Regions from separate parts of the Actinoplanes sp. GCM10030250 genome, predicted to be linked through region 2. Evidence: riboswitches for the same ligand, from Rfam matches in the RefSeq annotation. Region 2 holds a riboswitch; the other holds the start of a gene.
What was found. A riboswitch is a leader RNA that binds a small molecule or an ion and turns the genes downstream of it on or off. The one in region 2 is predicted to bind glycine.
Positions count from the first base shown of each region.

Region 1: linked by a shared signal. The riboswitch ahead of ACFQV6_RS13525 (L-serine ammonia-lyase) and the one ahead of gcvP (aminomethyl-transferring glycine dehydrogenase) in region 2 are both predicted to bind glycine.

Region 1 is NZ_JBHTDO010000008.1:87,066-94,840, forward strand. It holds gene ACFQV6_RS13515 (FIST signal transduction protein) at 1-516, opposite strand, end outside; gene ACFQV6_RS13520 (PP2C family protein-serine/threonine phosphatase) at 606-2,192, opposite strand; glycine riboswitch at 2,279-2,368, shown strand; gene ACFQV6_RS13525 (L-serine ammonia-lyase) at 2,488-3,822, shown strand; gene ACFQV6_RS13530 (S-(hydroxymethyl)mycothiol dehydrogenase) at 3,997-5,103, shown strand; gene ACFQV6_RS13535 (MBL fold metallo-hydrolase) at 5,100-5,711, shown strand; gene ACFQV6_RS13540 (dihydrofolate reductase family protein) at 5,887-6,447, opposite strand; partial or broken gene ACFQV6_RS13545 (sugar nucleotide-binding protein) at 6,663-7,133, opposite strand; gene ACFQV6_RS13550 (class I SAM-dependent methyltransferase) at 7,381-7,775, shown strand, end outside.
Region 2 is NZ_JBHTDO010000029.1:125,871-133,645, forward strand. It holds gene ACFQV6_RS31275 (class I SAM-dependent methyltransferase) at 1-200, opposite strand, end outside; gene ACFQV6_RS31280 (peptide deformylase) at 197-685, opposite strand; gene ACFQV6_RS31285 (SigE family RNA polymerase sigma factor) at 748-1,323, opposite strand; gene ACFQV6_RS31290 (chorismate-binding protein) at 1,483-2,682, opposite strand; gene ACFQV6_RS31295 (DUF5999 family protein) at 2,804-3,004, shown strand; gene gcvP (aminomethyl-transferring glycine dehydrogenase) at 3,099-5,912, opposite strand; glycine riboswitch at 6,001-6,105, opposite strand; gene mgrA (L-glyceraldehyde 3-phosphate reductase) at 6,166-7,161, shown strand; gene ACFQV6_RS31310 (DNA polymerase beta superfamily protein) at 7,178-7,775, shown strand, end outside.

The sequences.
Region 1 (7,775 bases), on a different contig from region 2:
CCCGGAGCTGAAGAAGTGCCAGGTGCCGGTCTGTGTCACGTTGTCGCCCGCGCATCCGCCGACCAGCGGCACCTGAGCCCCGGCCACCGTGTACGCCCCGCGCACCATCTCCTGCTGATCCCCGCTCCGGCCGTCACCGAGCAGCAGCACCACACGGTGCTCGGCGTCCACCTCGTCGAGGCAGGACGCGGCTTCGATGCCGGCTTCGTAGAGATCGCTGTCGTGGGGGACCGCCCGGACGGCGGCGGTGAAACCCGGCCCGCCGAGCGCGTTGACCACGACACCGGAGCCGCGCCCGTCGGGAGTGAACTCGCCCGAGGTCGAGCAGCCGATCATCAGGACGTTCCCGCCGGCCGCGGCGTGCACGGCGGCTGCCATCTCCGGCGTCGAGTGCGACAGCGACGCGAAGACGATCAGCAGTCCGGCGTCGCGCCCGGCGAGCGCCTCGCGGCAGGCCTGCGCGCCGGCTTCGGCGGGGTCCTCGAGCAGGCTGCGCCCCACACCGAACCACCGCATGATCACTCCTCGCCGGCGGCCGCGGGTGCGAGCCGTCCGGGACAGCCCATCGGTGGCAGCGCGGCAAAACTGAGGGGGAGCGCGGAATTTCAGTCGAAGGTGATCCACAGAACAGCGGTGTCGTCCGACGCCGGCCGGCTCTGCGACATCCGGTCGAGCAGCACCTCACACGGATCCCCGGTTCCCTCCCGGGCCAGATCACCGGCGGCGGCGGCCAGCCGCTCCATCCCCACGTACATCGACTCGTTCCGCCGCTCCACCAGCCCGTCGGTGTACCAGATCAGGTGGGCGCCGGGCGGCACGACCACCTCCGCCTCGCGCCGGCTCGCCGCTTCGACAGCGACCGGTAACGATCGGCCCTCCCACAGGAACTCGCCCCTGCCGCCGGTGATCAGCAGCGGTGGCGGGTGACCGGCGCAGGCGTACCGCAGGAGCCGGGTGGCGGGATGGTAGTCGGCGTATCCGACAGTGCAGGTACGGGCGCCGTCGACAACGGTGCTGGCCCGGTCCAGGCCGGTGAGGACGCCCGCCGGTCCCGGTGCGGTCTGTGCGAGCACGCGCAGGATGGCCTGCAGCCGGGCCATGGCGGCGGCCGCGGCCAGGTCGTGCCCGACGACGTCACCGACGGCGAAGCCGATCCGGCCGCTGGGCAGGGGGAACACGTCGTACCAGTCGCCGCCTACGTCGTGGGTGAGGTCGGCGGGGCGGTAGCCGGCGCTGACGCGTACGGCGGGGAGCTCGGTGACGAAGGCGGGCAGCAGCGCGTGCTGGAGCTGCCGGGCCGCGCTGACCTCGCTCTCGTACAGGGCACGGGCGTTGTCGCGCTCGGCGATGCCGACGGTGAGCAGCCAGGCGCCGACGACGGCGACCGCCAGGAAGAGCTGGAGCGTGGCGGTCTTGAAGGGCAGCGAACCGTCCAGCGCTGCCCACGGGCCGTGCCCGGCGCTGGTCAGCACGTTGGCGGTGACGGTCATGGTGAGGCCGGCCGACATCGTGACGGCGAGCCGCTCCTGGAAGCCGAGCCAGTAGAGCAGTGGCAGGGGCATGTAGAACAGCGGCAGGTGCTGCGGCCAGAAGCTGACGGCGGTGACGGTCACGGTGAGCAGCAGGATGAGGCCCCACCGGGCCACCGACGCCCGGCTCCACGGCGGCCGGTGCCGCCAGGCCAGCACGGTGCCGGCCACGGTCAGGGCGCCTGTCGCGTCACCGGCCCAGAACGGCAGGAACGCCTCGGCCCACTCCCGGTGCTGGCTCTGTGCGATCGTGGTGCCGCCGATCAGGGCGCCGGCCAGCGGACCGGCGACCACGCAGCAGCCCAGGAACGCGAACAGGTGCCGGCGCTGGAGCAGGTTGAGCTCACTGGGCACGTACCGGCGCAGCAGCGACGCTCCGACCAGGGGCTCCACGGTGTTGGCCAGGGCGAATCCGCACGCGTAACCGAGCGTGATGCCCTGGGAGGTGTCCACGGCCAGCTCGATGACCGCGACGGTGGCCAGGATCCAGGGCCACTGCCGGCCGGGGGTGAGCAGCAGCGCGGACAGGGTGACACCGGCCGGGAGGAAGAGCACGACGATCGAGGTGGCGCCGAAGGCGAGGAACGCGAGCAGGGCACCGGCGGTGTAGGCGGCCGCCACCACGACGACCACCTGCCAGAGGGGGCGGTGCTGCTGCCTCATGCCGGTACCTTACGGTCCGCCCGCCGGTTGACGGCATGCCGCGGGCCCGGATAGCTTTTCCAGCGACAACCGAATACCTCGCCGTTTCACCCGCTGCGGGAGAGTCCCCTGCTGGGGGCGCCGAAGGAGCAACTTCTCCCTCAGAATCTCTCAGGCACCCGTACCGCTGCGGGCAGGCGACTCTGGAAAGCCGGCCGCTTCATGGCGGCCGCGCCCAAGGTGCAAGCCGCCCCGGCGGTGAAGCTCTCAGGCCCCAATGACAGAGCGAGGGAGGCCCACCTCAGGGAGCCTCCGCATGGCTGTGTCCGTCTTTGATCTCTTCTCGGTCGGCATCGGCCCGTCCAGTTCGCACACCGTCGGCCCGATGCGCGCGGCCCGCCTCTTCGCCTCCTCGGTCACCGGCCTGCCGGTCGCCACCGTGCGGGCCGAGCTTTTCGGCTCGCTGGGCGCGACCGGTCACGGTCACGGCACGCCCAAGGCCGTGCTGCTCGGGCTGGAGGGTTCGGACCCGGAGACGGTCGACGTCACGACCGCCGACGCGCGGGCGGCGCAGATCCGCGACGCCGGGACCCTCACCCTTCCGGGCGGCCGCGACGTGGCTGCCGACATCGTGCTGCACCGGCGGCGGACCCTGCCGGGCCATCCCAACGGGATGATCTTCACTGCGCTTCGCGCCGACGGCACCGAGCTGCTGCGCAAGACCTATTTCTCGGTCGGCGGCGGCTTCGTCGTCGATGAGACAAACCATGGGGTACGCCCGAACGACACCGATCTTCCCTACCCGTTCGCCACGGGCGCCCAACTGCTGTCGCTGACCCGGTCCACCGGCCTGTCGATCTCGCGACTGATGCTGGTCAACGAGACGGCGTGGCGCGACGAGACCGCGGTCCGGTCCGGTCTGCTCCACCTGTGGACCGTGATGGGGGAGTGCATCGACCTGGGGCTCGACGCGGAGGGCATCCTGCCGGGTGGCCTGCGCGTGCGGCGGCGTGCGGCGGCCACCGCCCGTCAGCTGCGGGCGGCCGGCAGTGCGGCAGAGCATTCGATGGAGTGGCTCACGGCGTACGCGATGGCAGTTAATGAGCAGAACGCAGCCGGCGGCCGGGTGGTGACCGCGCCCACCAACGGCGCGGCCGGCATCATCCCGGCGGTGATGCGCTACTACCGGGAGTTCGTGCCCGGTGCCGACGACGACGGGGTGGTGCGGTTCCTGCTGACGGCGGCGGCGATCGGGCTGCTGTTCAAGGAGAACGCGTCGATCTCCGGTGCCGAGGTGGGCTGCCAGGGCGAGGTGGGTTCGGCGTGCGCGATGGCGGCGGCCGGGCTCGCCGAAGTGCTCGGTGGCACGCCCGAGCAGGTGGAGAACGCCGCGGAGATCGGCATGGAACACAACCTGGGGCTGACCTGCGATCCCGTCGGTGGCCTGGTGCAGATCCCGTGCATCGAGCGCAACGGGATGGCCGCGGTGAAGGCGGTGACCGCCGCGAAGATGGCGCTGCGCGGCGACGGCCGGCACCACGTCTCGCTGGACAAGGTCATCAAGACGATGAAGGAGACCGGCGCCGACATGAAGGTCAAATACAAGGAGACGGCCCGCGGCGGCCTCGCCGTGAACGTCATCGAGTGCTGAACGCGTCCCGTTCGTCGCGGCGCCGCGCTCCCGGTTTCGGCTCTCCCGGCGCGCTCTCGGTTTCGTCTCTCCCGGCGCGCGCGGCGCGCGGGGTGAAGTCGGGCGGGGGGCTCGCCGGAGTCGTTATTCTGGCCAATTGATCGCCCCGTTCGCCCGCTCGGAGGGAATCTCGAGATGCAGCAGGTCAGAGCCGTCATCGCGCGTGCCAAGGGTGCTCCCGTCGAGCTGGTGACGATCAACGTGCCGGATCCGGGGCCGGGCGAGGCGGTGGTGAAGATTCAGGCGTGCGGGGTGTGCCACACCGACCTGCACTACCGCGAGGGCGGCATCAACGACGACTTCCCGTTCCTGCTCGGGCACGAGGCGGCCGGCGTGGTGGAGGCCGTCGGTGACGGCGTCACCGATGTGGCGCCGGGCGACTTCGTCGTGCTCAACTGGCGTGCCGTCTGCGGCCAGTGCCGGGCCTGCAAGCGGGGCGACCTGCACTACTGCTTCAACACGCACAACGCGAAGCAGAAGATGACCCTGGAGGACGGCACCGAGCTGTCACCCGCCCTGGGCATCGGCGCGTTCGCGGAGAAGACGCTGGTCGCGGCCGGGCAGTGCACCAAGGTTGACCCGTCGGCGCGGGCCGCGGCCGTGGGCCTGCTGGGCTGCGGCGTGATGGCCGGCATCGGCGCCGCGATCAACACCGGCGCGGTGACCCGGGGCAAGTCGGTGGCCGTGATCGGCTGCGGTGGTGTCGGCGTCGCGGCGATCGCGGGATCGGCCCTGGCCGGCGCGAGCCCGATCATCGCGGTCGACATCGACGCCCGCAAACTGGAGACGGCCCGCAGGATGGGCGCCACCCACGTCGTCGACTCGTCGAAGACCGACCCGGTCGCCGAGATCAAGCGGATCGCCGCGGAAACCTACGAGGGTGCCGACGGCGCGGACGTGGTGATCGAGGCGGTGGGCCGGCCGGAGACGTGGAAGCAGGCGTTCTACGCTCGCGACCTGGCCGGCCTGCTCGTCCTCGTCGGCGTGCCGACACCGGACATGAAGGTGCCCGACCTGCCGCTGATCGACATCTTCGGCCGCGGCGGCGCGCTCAAGTCCAGCTGGTACGGCGACTGCCTCCCCAGCCGCGACTTCCCCCTGCTCGTGGACCTGTACAAGCAGGGCCGCCTCGACCTGGACGCCTTCGTGACCGAGGAGATCAGCATCGAGGACGTCGAAGCGGCGTTCGGCCGGATGCACGGTCACGCCGAGCCGGTGCTGCGCTCGGTGGTGGTTCTGTGAGCAAGGCTCGGATCGATCACGCGGTGGTCGCCGGTACGTTCAGCCTCGACGGGCAGACCTTCGACGTCGACAACAACATCTGGGTTGTCGGGGACGACAGCGAGTGCGTAGTGATCGACGCACCGCACGACGTCGACGCCATCCTCGCCGTGGTCGGCGAGCGCCGGCTGACCGCGATCATCTGCACCCACGCGCACGACGACCATGTCCGGGTAGCTCCCGCCCTGCGGGAAAGCACCGGCGCACCGATCCTGCTGCATCCCGCCGACCGCCCGCTGTGGGAGCTCACCCACGGCACCACCAAGGCCTGGGACTCCGACCTGGCCGACGGCGACACGATCAACGCCGGCGGAACCACCCTGACCGTCCTGCACACCCCGGGCCACGCGCCGGGGGCGGTCTGCCTGTACGCCGCCGACCTCGGACAGGTCTTCACCGGCGACACCCTCTTCAACGGGGGCCCGGGCGCCACCGGCCGCTCCTACTCCGACGCCGACCTGATCGTCGCGTCGATCCGGGAGAAACTGTTCGCCCTGCCCGACGAGACCGTCGTCCACACGGGCCACGGCGACGACACCACTATCGGGGCCGAGCGCCAGAACCTCTGAGCCTCCGCCACTCCCTGTCCGGATTGTCGCCCGGGCCGGATTGTCGCCCGGCCCGGATTGTCGCCCGGCCCGGCGCCTCGCCCGGCCCGGCGCCTCGCCCGGCCCGGCGCCTCGCCCGGCCCGGATTGTCGCCCTGCCCGGATTGTCGCCCGGCTCGGCCCGGACCGTCTGCGTCTCAGGGCGCCACCGCGTAGCGGAGGAAGGCCACGCCGTTGTCGAAGCGGCGCATGTCGAGCAGATTGAGGTCGGCGCGGATGTCACTGGCGAAGAAGCGGTGGCCACCGCCGACGATGGCCGGGCCGATGATCAGCTGGAATTCGTCGACGAGGCCCGCGCGGATGGCCTGGGAGGCGAGGTCGGGGCCGTCGACGGTGAGATCACGATCGGACTCGGCCTTGAGTTTGCGGATGGCTTCGGGGTCGAAGGTGCGTTCCAGCCGGGTGCGGCCGGTGGTGACCTCATCCAGGGTCGTGGAGTAGACGACCTTGTCGGCGGCCTGCCAGATCCGGGCACAGTCGACCATGAAATCGGGCTGGTCGGGGAGGGCGTCGGCGGTCTCCCAGTAGGACATCACCTCGTACATCTTGCGGCCGTAGAGGTAGGTCCCGAACTCGCGCATCCGATCGTTCATGAAGCGGTGCGACTCCTCCTCGGGAGCGCCCCAGCCGAAGTTGCCGTCGCGATCGCTCACGAATCCGTCGACCGACATGATCATCGAGTAGATCAGCTTAGCCATGAACCGACGCTAGCCCGACCGGTTGTGATTTGCAACCGGTCGGGCTAGCGGTGCTCCGGGCCGGGCGGGTGCTGATACGTGCCCCATCGACGGCTCGGCACGTTCAGCCGTAGCCGGGGTACCGAATAGCTTGCTCATGAGGTATCGCGGCGACGGCTCGGCGCTTCGAGCCGTAGCTGGGCCACCGAATCGCCGGGGTTACCAGCAGTGACTGATCAGGTCCGGCCAAGTGGCGGCGGCGCCGGGGCGGCGAGGAACTCGCGGACGCCCCGGAGGCGGGTGACCAGGCGGGATCGGGTGATCGAGCAGTCCAGGCGTACGTCCAAAGGGCCCGGCGGACCCACCCGCGCGCGCAGACCCGCGGCCAGCCTGCCCGCGTCCAGGCCGTCGCGGTTCGCGATGAGCGTGCCCAGTTCGTGGCGGTTGACGGCGTCGGGACCTGCCACATGGTGGATGCCGGAGTACGTGGAGTCGGCGAGTTCCAGCAGCGCCGCGGCCAGGTCGGTGACGTGGACCGGGCATCGGACATCGTCGGTGAAGAGCACGCCGGACGCGGCCCCAGAGGCGAGCGCGTGCACCGTCGCCTCGTGGGCCGACTCGCCGTTGCCGATGATGAGCGACGTCCGCGCGATGACGGCAGTCGGCGTCAGCCCCTTGACCGCTCCACGCGCCTCGGCTCGTCCTGCCTCGCCCCAACGCGCCCCGCCCCGGCCTGCCTTGCGCCTACGGCCTGTCGCGTGATCTCACGTCCGAGAAGGCCGCTCCCACCGATTACCAATAGATCCATCGCGGACACGGTAGCGCCGCTCAAGTTGCCGCGTTCCAGCGAATGGCCGAACGCCGCCCCGCGCCCCCTGCGATTACTTCGGTGAATGTCCGGCAGGAACAGATACTCGGTTGACCGGCCCACCCCGGCCAGGCACCGTCGCGGTCATGGATGAGGCGACACGGGCGAACCGCGCGGCGTGGGAGGCGGCCTCGGAGAAGTATGTCCGCGAGTACGAGGACATGCTCACCGTCGCAGCGGAAGGCTCCTCCCTCATCGATCTCGAGCGGCGCCTGCTGCACGACGTGCTCAAGGACCGGCCCGCGGTGGTGCACTGGCAGAGCGGCAACGCCACAGACGACGCCGCTCTCCTCCAGGCGGGCGCAAAATCGGTCATCGGCGTCGACTTCAGCGAGGTCGCCGCACACGCGGCCCAGCGCCGAGCCGACGCGCTGGGCATTCCCTGCCGCTACATCGTGGCCGCGCTGCCCGGTGCCCCTCTCGCCAACGGCTGTGCCGACCTGGTCTACACCGGCAAGGGCGGCTTCATCTGGATGCCGGA
Region 2 (7,775 bases):
GCGCGCCGCCCGTCACCGGCCGGCAGCGGGAAGTCGCGCAGGTGCGCGCTGGCCTCGGGCACGTCCCACGGCACTTCCGCACGCCCGGCCCGCGCCTCGGCATAGAGCGTCTCGAACCACCCGGTCGCCGTCCCCGCCGCCGCAATCTCCCGATAGCCGATCAAAGGAGCACCGGACGAGGAAGAGGGAGAGGCGCTCATCGCGACACCACCCGGCGCAACTCCCGAAGAGCCTGCCGCCGCACATCCCCGGTCAGCGTGTCGATGTACAGCCGCCCGTCCAAATGATCCATCTCGTGCTGCAGCGCCCGAGCCAGAAACCCACTCCCCTCGATCACCGACGGCTCCCCGTGCTGATCGAACCCGGTCGCGACCACAGTCATGGCCCGCCGGGTCGAGAACCCCATACCCGGCAGCGACAGGCACGCCTCGTCGTCCTCCTGTTCCCCGCCGAAGTCCGACAGGACCGGGTTCACCAGATGCCCGACCTCGCCGCCCACGTTGTAGGAGAACACTCGCAGGCTCACCCCGATCTGCGGCGCCGCCAACCCCGCCCGGCCCGGTTCACGAACCGTCTCCTCCAGGTCACGGACGAGCTCGCGCAACTGCGCGCCGAACTCGGTGACCGGGTCGGCGGGCGTACGCAGGACCGGGTCACCGTAGAGCCGAATCGGCCGAACTGTCATGCCCCGAAGGCTAACGGCTCATTACCAGCACGAGCATCAGGCGGGCATGAGGCAGGCAGGCGTCAGGCGAACAAAGCCGCCCGATCCCCCCGCAACATCTCCCGCAACTTCATCAGCGACCGCCGGGTCTGGCTCTTCACCACCGTCACCGGCACCCCCAGCTCCGCGGCGACCTGCTCCACGCTCAGATCGGCGAAGTACCGCAGGAGCACTATCGCCCGGTCCCGCGCCGGCAGCTGGTCGAGCGCGTCGAGCATGGTCAGCCGCAGCTCGGGGCTCATCGTGTAGGCCGGTTCCCGCAGCCGCCCCGGAACGGCCTCGCTGGAGCTGCGCCGGCGCCGGTGGTCCAGGTAGACACGAAGGAGGACCTTCTGGGCGTACGCCGGAAGGTTGTCACTGCTCGCAGCCCGGCTCCAATTCACGAAGAGCTTGGTCAGCGTGGTCTGGGTCAGGTCCTGGGCGAGATGCCAGTCGCGGCAGAGCTGGAACGCGCTGCTGTAGAGCCGCGGCGTCCAGGATTGTGCGAAGCGCGCGAACTGCTCGCGCTGGGCGGGGCCGGGCGGCGCGGTGAGGCGCATCCGGATGCCGGACCGGCCGGTCCTGACACGGATGTCCGGTGGATCGAGGAGTTCAAGCATGTCGCCTTCTCTGGCCAGCCACCGTGGGGTTTGCCACTGTGGACCGTCTGCGCTGCGCGCGTGGGCCAAGTTACGCGCTCGGCCCCAGTTCGTGGGGGCGGACGCCGACAGTGGCACGCATTAGGTAGAGAAGGCTCGGGCCCCGCTGTGCGGGGCCTGTCAAAGAGCGAGCGCGGCCCGGATCGGGGCGGTCTTCGCGGCGGCCTCGTCGACCTCGGCGATCGGGTCGCTGTCCGCGGTGATGCCGCCGCCGGCCCAGGCGTGGGCGCGGCTGCCGTCGACCGCGACGGTGCGAATACTCAGCCCCAGATCGAGGTGGCCGGGACCGATCCAGCCGAGGGCGCCCATGCTGACGCCGCGGCCGACCGGTTCCAGGCGGGCGATCTCGGCGAGGGCGGCGAGCTTGGGGGCGCCGGTCACGCTGCCGCCCGGGCACACCGCCCGGAGAAGATCAGCGAGGCCTACGTCGCCGTCCAGGGAGGCGGACACGACCGACTCCGCCTGCCAAAGATCACACCATTGCCGTACGGCGAAAAGCTCTTCCACCCGGACCGCTCCCGTACCGGGCAGCCTGGCCAGGTCGTTGCGCTCCAGGTCGACGATCATGACGTGCTCGGCGCGTTCCTTGGCCGACTCGAGCAGTTCCCGCCGGCCCGCCGCGGTCGCCGGACGGGTGCCCTTGATCGGGCGGGTGATCACCCGCCCGTCCCGGACCTCGACCAGGGTCTCCGGGGAAGCCGTCGCCAGCGCCCAGCCGTCTCCGCCGAGCACACCGCCGTAGCGGGCGCCGGGAAGGGCCGCGACCCGCCGCAGTGCCGGGCCGGGGTCACCGGTGTACGGCGCGGACCCGTGCCCGACCACGTTCACCTGATAGACGTCGCCCCGCCCGATCGCCGCACGCACCCGCTCGACCGCCGACGCGTGCTCCTCCCGGGTCCAGCTCTCGATCCAGGACCCGAGCCGCCAGCGGCCGCTCTGGGGCACCATCGGCGCCGATTCACGGGTATGTCCGTAGACAACCGCATATACGTCGGGAATCCCGGGCACCGGCGACGCCGCCCCGACCGACCCTCCGGCCATTACAGAACCGGCGTCAGCGGATACGTAGAGTGCTGCGCCGCAAATAGTGCCATCGCCGAACGTCTTATCTTTGTCACCCGTTCGGCCAAGACTTCGCACCGGTAGTCCGTTATCGGCGAGAAATCCGGAGACAAGCTCGGCAGGGTCACCGGGATCACCCCGATGCCATCGGAACACACGCAACACGTGGTGACGGGCTTGGCAGGCGGCCGGAGCACCCGGCGGCGGGCCGAGAGGAGGTCGCGGAGAGTGGTCGTTGATCTCCATCCCGTGGACCATAAAAGACGCGATCCGGCGTACGGAGCCCGTCACCGGGTTGAACCGTTGTCGTTCGATGTGAGGTAACGTCCGTCACCGACTTTGTGAACCTTCACACAGCCCCCAATCGGAGATCACGAAGATGTGTCAGCACCTGATTCCCTGCCCACCTGCCGATGCGACCGACCGTGAGGCCGCCCGGATCCTCGTCACGTTTTGCGAGCAAGGCTGGAGCCTGCTCTGCAACGGCGTCATCGTCTTCGAGGACACCGGCGAGTTGCTCCCCGACGGCACCATGATCGAGCCGCACCGCGGGCCCGCTGTGCACGCCCTGGCTGCCTGATTCACGCAACGCAGCGTAATCACTGCGCAGGGTCAGACGACGCGCAGGCCGCGATCGAAGCGACCACGACCTGCGCGCCACCGGATCGGCCGGTTCAGCTCTCGAACGCCTCCGGCGAGGGGCAGGAGCAGACCAGGTTCCGGTCCCCGTACGCCCCGTCGATGCGGCGCACCGGCGGCCAGTATTTCGCCGCCCGGTCCACGCCCGCCGGGTAACCGGCCACTGACCGCGGGTAAGGGTGGTTCCACTCGTCCGCCGACACCGCCGAGGCCGTGTGCGGCGCACCCGCGAGGGGGTTGTCGTCCCGGGGCCACACCCCCGCCGCGACCTGGTCGATCTCACCCCTGATGGCGATCATCGCGGCGATGAAGCGGTCCAGCTCGGCGAGGTCCTCGCTCTCGGTCGGCTCCACCATCAGCGTTCCGGCCACCGGGAACGACATGGTCGGCGCGTGGAACCCGTAGTCGATCAGCCGCTTCGCCACGTCGTCCACCGAGACGCCGGTGGCCTTGGTGATCGGGCGCAGGTCGAGGATGCACTCGTGCGCGACCAGGCCGTTGTCACCCGCGTAGAGCACCGGGTAGTGCTCGCGCAGCCGCGCCGCCACGTAGTTGGCCGTGAGCACGGCGGTAGCGGTCGCCGCCGCCAGGCCGTCCGGTCCCATCATCCGCACGTACGCCCACGAGATCGGCAGGATCCCGGCCGAGCCGTGCGCGGCCGCCGACACGGCGTGGTGGACGCCCGGCTCCAGCGGGTCGCCCGGCAGGAAACCGGCCAGGTGCGAGCGGACCGCGACCGGGCCGACGCCGGGGCCACCTCCGCCGTGCGGGATGCAGAACGTCTTGTGCAGGTTCAGGTGTGACACGTCGGCGCCGAACTTGCCCGGTTTCGCGTACCCGACAAGGGCGTTGAGGTTGGCACCGTCGACGTACACCTGGCCGCCCGCGTCGTGCACCTTCGCGCACAGGTCCGCGATCGACGTCTCGTAGACGCCATGGGTCGACGGGTAGGTCACCATGATCGCGGCCAGCGCGTCCCGGTGCTTCTCGATCTTGGCGTCCAGGTCCGCCATGTCGACGTTGCCGTCCGCGTCGCAGGCCACGACGACGACCCGCATACCGGCCATCACCGCGCTCGCCGCGTTGGTGCCGTGCGCGCTGGACGGGATCAGGCACACGTCGCGGTGCGCCTCACCGCGGGACCGGTGGTAGCCGCGGATCGCCAGCAGGCCGGCCAGCTCACCCTGCGAGCCGGCGTTCGGCTGGACGCTCACCGCGTCGTACCCGGTGATCTCGGCGAGCCACTCCTCCAGCTGCGCCACCAGGGCCTCGTACCCCTGTGTCTGGTTGGCCGGCGCGAACGGGTGGATGTTCGCGAACTCCGGCCAGGTGATCGCCTCCATCTCGGTGGTGGCGTTCAGCTTCATCGTGCAGGAGCCCAGCGGGATCATGCCGCGGTCCAGCGCGTAGTCCTTGTCCGAGAGCTTGCGCAGGTAGCGCAGCATGCTGGTCTCGGAGTGGTGGGTGTTGAAGACCGGGTGGGTCAGGTACTCGGTGGTCCGCTCCAGCGCCTCCGGGATCACCCTCGAACCGGTCGTCTTCTCCGGCGCCCCGAACACCGACAGGACCGTCGCCACGTGCGCCTCGGTCGTGGTCTCGTCGGCCGACACCGAGACGTGGTCCGCGTCGACCAGGCGCAGGTCGATCCCGGCCCCGGCGGCCGCCGCCACGATCTCGGCGGCCCGGCCCGGCACCCGTGCCGTCACCGTGTCGAAGAAGGCGGCGTGCGGCATCTCGACCCGCGCCGCCGCGAGACCCGCCGCGATGGCCCGGGCACGCTGATGGGTGCGCAGCGCGATCGCCCGCAGGCCGTGCGGGCCGTGGTACACCGCGTACATGCTGGCCATCACCGCGAGCAGGACCTGGGCGGTGCAGATGTTGCTCGTCGCCTTCTCCCGGCGGATGTGCTGCTCGCGCGTCTGCAGCGCCAGCCGGTAGGCCGCGGCGCCGTCGGCGTCCTTCGAAACACCGACGAGGCGGCCGGGCAGGGACCGCTCCAGGCCGCTGCGCACCGCCAGATAACCGGCGTGCGGGCCACCGAAACCGAGGGGTACGCCGAACCGCTGCGAAGTGCCCGCCGCGATGTCCGCACCGATCTCCCCGGGTGCCCGCAGCAGTGTCAGTGCCAGCAGGTCAGCGGCAACAGTGACCAGCGCACCCTTGGCGTGCGCCGCCTCCACCAGGGCGGCGTGGTCCCGGACCGCACCGGACGCTCCCGGATACTGCAAGTGCAGGCCGAACAGCTCCGCCGGCAACTCGTCTCCGGCGTCCAGGTCGACGACCCGCACGTCGATGCCGAGCGGTTCGGCCCGAGTGCGCAGGATCGCCAGCGTCTGCGGGAAGGTGTCGGCATCCACCGCGTACACATTGGTCTTGTTCTTGGAGGCACGGCGCGCCAGCGTCATCGCCTCAGCGACGGCCGTCGCCTCGTCGAGCATCGAGGCGTTCGCCGTGGCCAGCCCGGTCAGATCGGTCACCAGGGTCTGGAAGTTCAGCAGCGCCTCCAGACGGCCCTGGCTGATCTCCGGCTGGTAGGGCGTGTAAGCCGTATACCACGCTGGGTTCTCCAGCACGTTCCGCTTGATCACCGCGGGCGTGTGGGTGCCGTAGTAGCCCAGCCCGATCATCGAGGTGGCGACCGTGTTGCGCCCGGCGATCGCTCGCAGCTCGGCGATCGTCTCCTCCTCGGAGATGCCGGCCGGCAGATCGAGGTCACCGTGCCAGCGGATCGACTCCGGGATCGCGGCGTCCATCAGATCCTCGAGGGAACCCTGCCCGATCGCCTTGAGCATGTGTGCCTGCTCGTCCGGGTCCGGACCGATATGACGGGAAACGAACGGCGACGACATGGGGCGACTCCAGCGCTAGAGAAGGTCGACATGCAACCTCCCCCTCTGTCATACCCACGTTTCTCAGGACGCAGCCATTTCAGAGTCGCCTGCCCACGCGGTCCTTTTGCCTGAGAGGTTCCGGGGAGGATTTGCCCCTTCGGCGCCGTCACGTCCGATTTCTCGCTCGTGTGGTCTCTCCCGCGCGGGTGTAGCCGGCACCAGTCAACCTACCAGCGCGCATGCCCGCCGATCACGTCCCTAGGGTGGAGGAGTGACGTACTTCCCTGCGGCTGACCGCTACGACGGCATGACCTACCGACGCGCCGGCCGGAGCGGGCTCAAACTGCCCGCCCTCTCGCTCGGCCTCTGGCACAACTTCGGCGACACCCGCCCCCTCGACCGGCAGCGCGACATCGTGCGCCGCGCCTTCGACCTCGGCGTCACCCACTTCGACCTGGCGAACAACTACGGTCCCCCGCCGGGCAGCGCGGAGAGCAACTTCGGGCGGCTGCTCGCCACCGACCTCAAGCCGTACCGCGACGAGCTGATCATCTCCACCAAGGCCGGCTACACCATGTGGGACGGCCCGTACGGTGACTGGGGCTCCCGCAAATACCTGATCTCCTCGCTCGACCAGTCCCTCCAGCGGCTCGGCCTCGACTACGTCGACGTCTTCTACCACCACCGGCCCGACCCCGAGACCCCGCTCGAGGAGACGATGGCCGCCCTCGACGCGGTCGTCCGCGCCGGCAAGGCGCAATACGTCGGGATCAGCAACTACAAGAGCACCGAAGCCGCCGAAGCCGCCCGCATCCTGCGCGAACTCGGCACGCCGCTGCTCATCCACCAGCCCTCCTACTCGATCCTCAACCGCTGGATCGAACACGACAACCTGCTCGACACCCTGGCCGAGGCGGGCGCCGGCTGCATCGCGTTCAGCCCGCTGCAACAGGGCCTGCTCACCGACCGCTACTTCGGCGGCATCCCCGACGGCTCCCGCATCCGCACCAGCGTCTTCCTCAACGAGAGCGCCCTCGACGACAAGACCATGGGACGGCTGCACGCCCTCAACGACATCGCCAAGCGCCGCGGCCAGACCCTCGCCCAGATGGCCCTCGCCTGGACCCTGCGCGACCCGCGGATGACCAGCCTGATCATCGGCGCCAGCAGCGTCGAACAGCTCGAGGACAACATCGCCGCCCTCACCGCCCCGCCCTTCAGCGCCGGCGAACTCGACGAAATCGACGGGACAGTCCTCGACCTGTGACGTACCGTCCGGGCTCATGATCGAGCTCGTCGAACGGCACACGATCCTCGGTGTCGTGGTCGGATCCCGCGCCTACGGACTCCAGGGTCCCGAATCCGACCACGACCGCCGCGGCGTCTACGCGGCACCGACCCGCGCGCTCTGGAGCCTCGACAAGCCGCCCACCCACCTCGACGGGCCGGCCGAGGAACAGTTCTCCTGGGAGATCGAACGGTTCTGCACCCTCGCTCTGCAGGCCAACCCGACAGTGCTCGAAGTGCTCTGGTCCCCGATCGTCGAACAGCTCACCCTTGACGGCCAGGAACTCCTCGACACCCGGCAGGCGTTCCTCTCCCGCCGGGTCGCCGAGACGTACGGCAACTACGCCCGCGACCAGCTCAACCGCGTCGCGACCCGCCGGGAACGCACCGGAGAGATCAACGACAAGCAGGCCATGCACATGCTCCGCCTGCTGTACGCCGGCGCGCACGTCCTGCGGACCGGCGAGATCCTGGTCGACGTCAGCCACCTGCGGGAACGGCTGCTCGCGGTCAAGCGGGGCGAGGTGGCGTGGGAAACGGTCACGGGGTGGGCCGCGGAGCTGCTGGCCGATTTGGACGAGGCGGCCGCGGCCT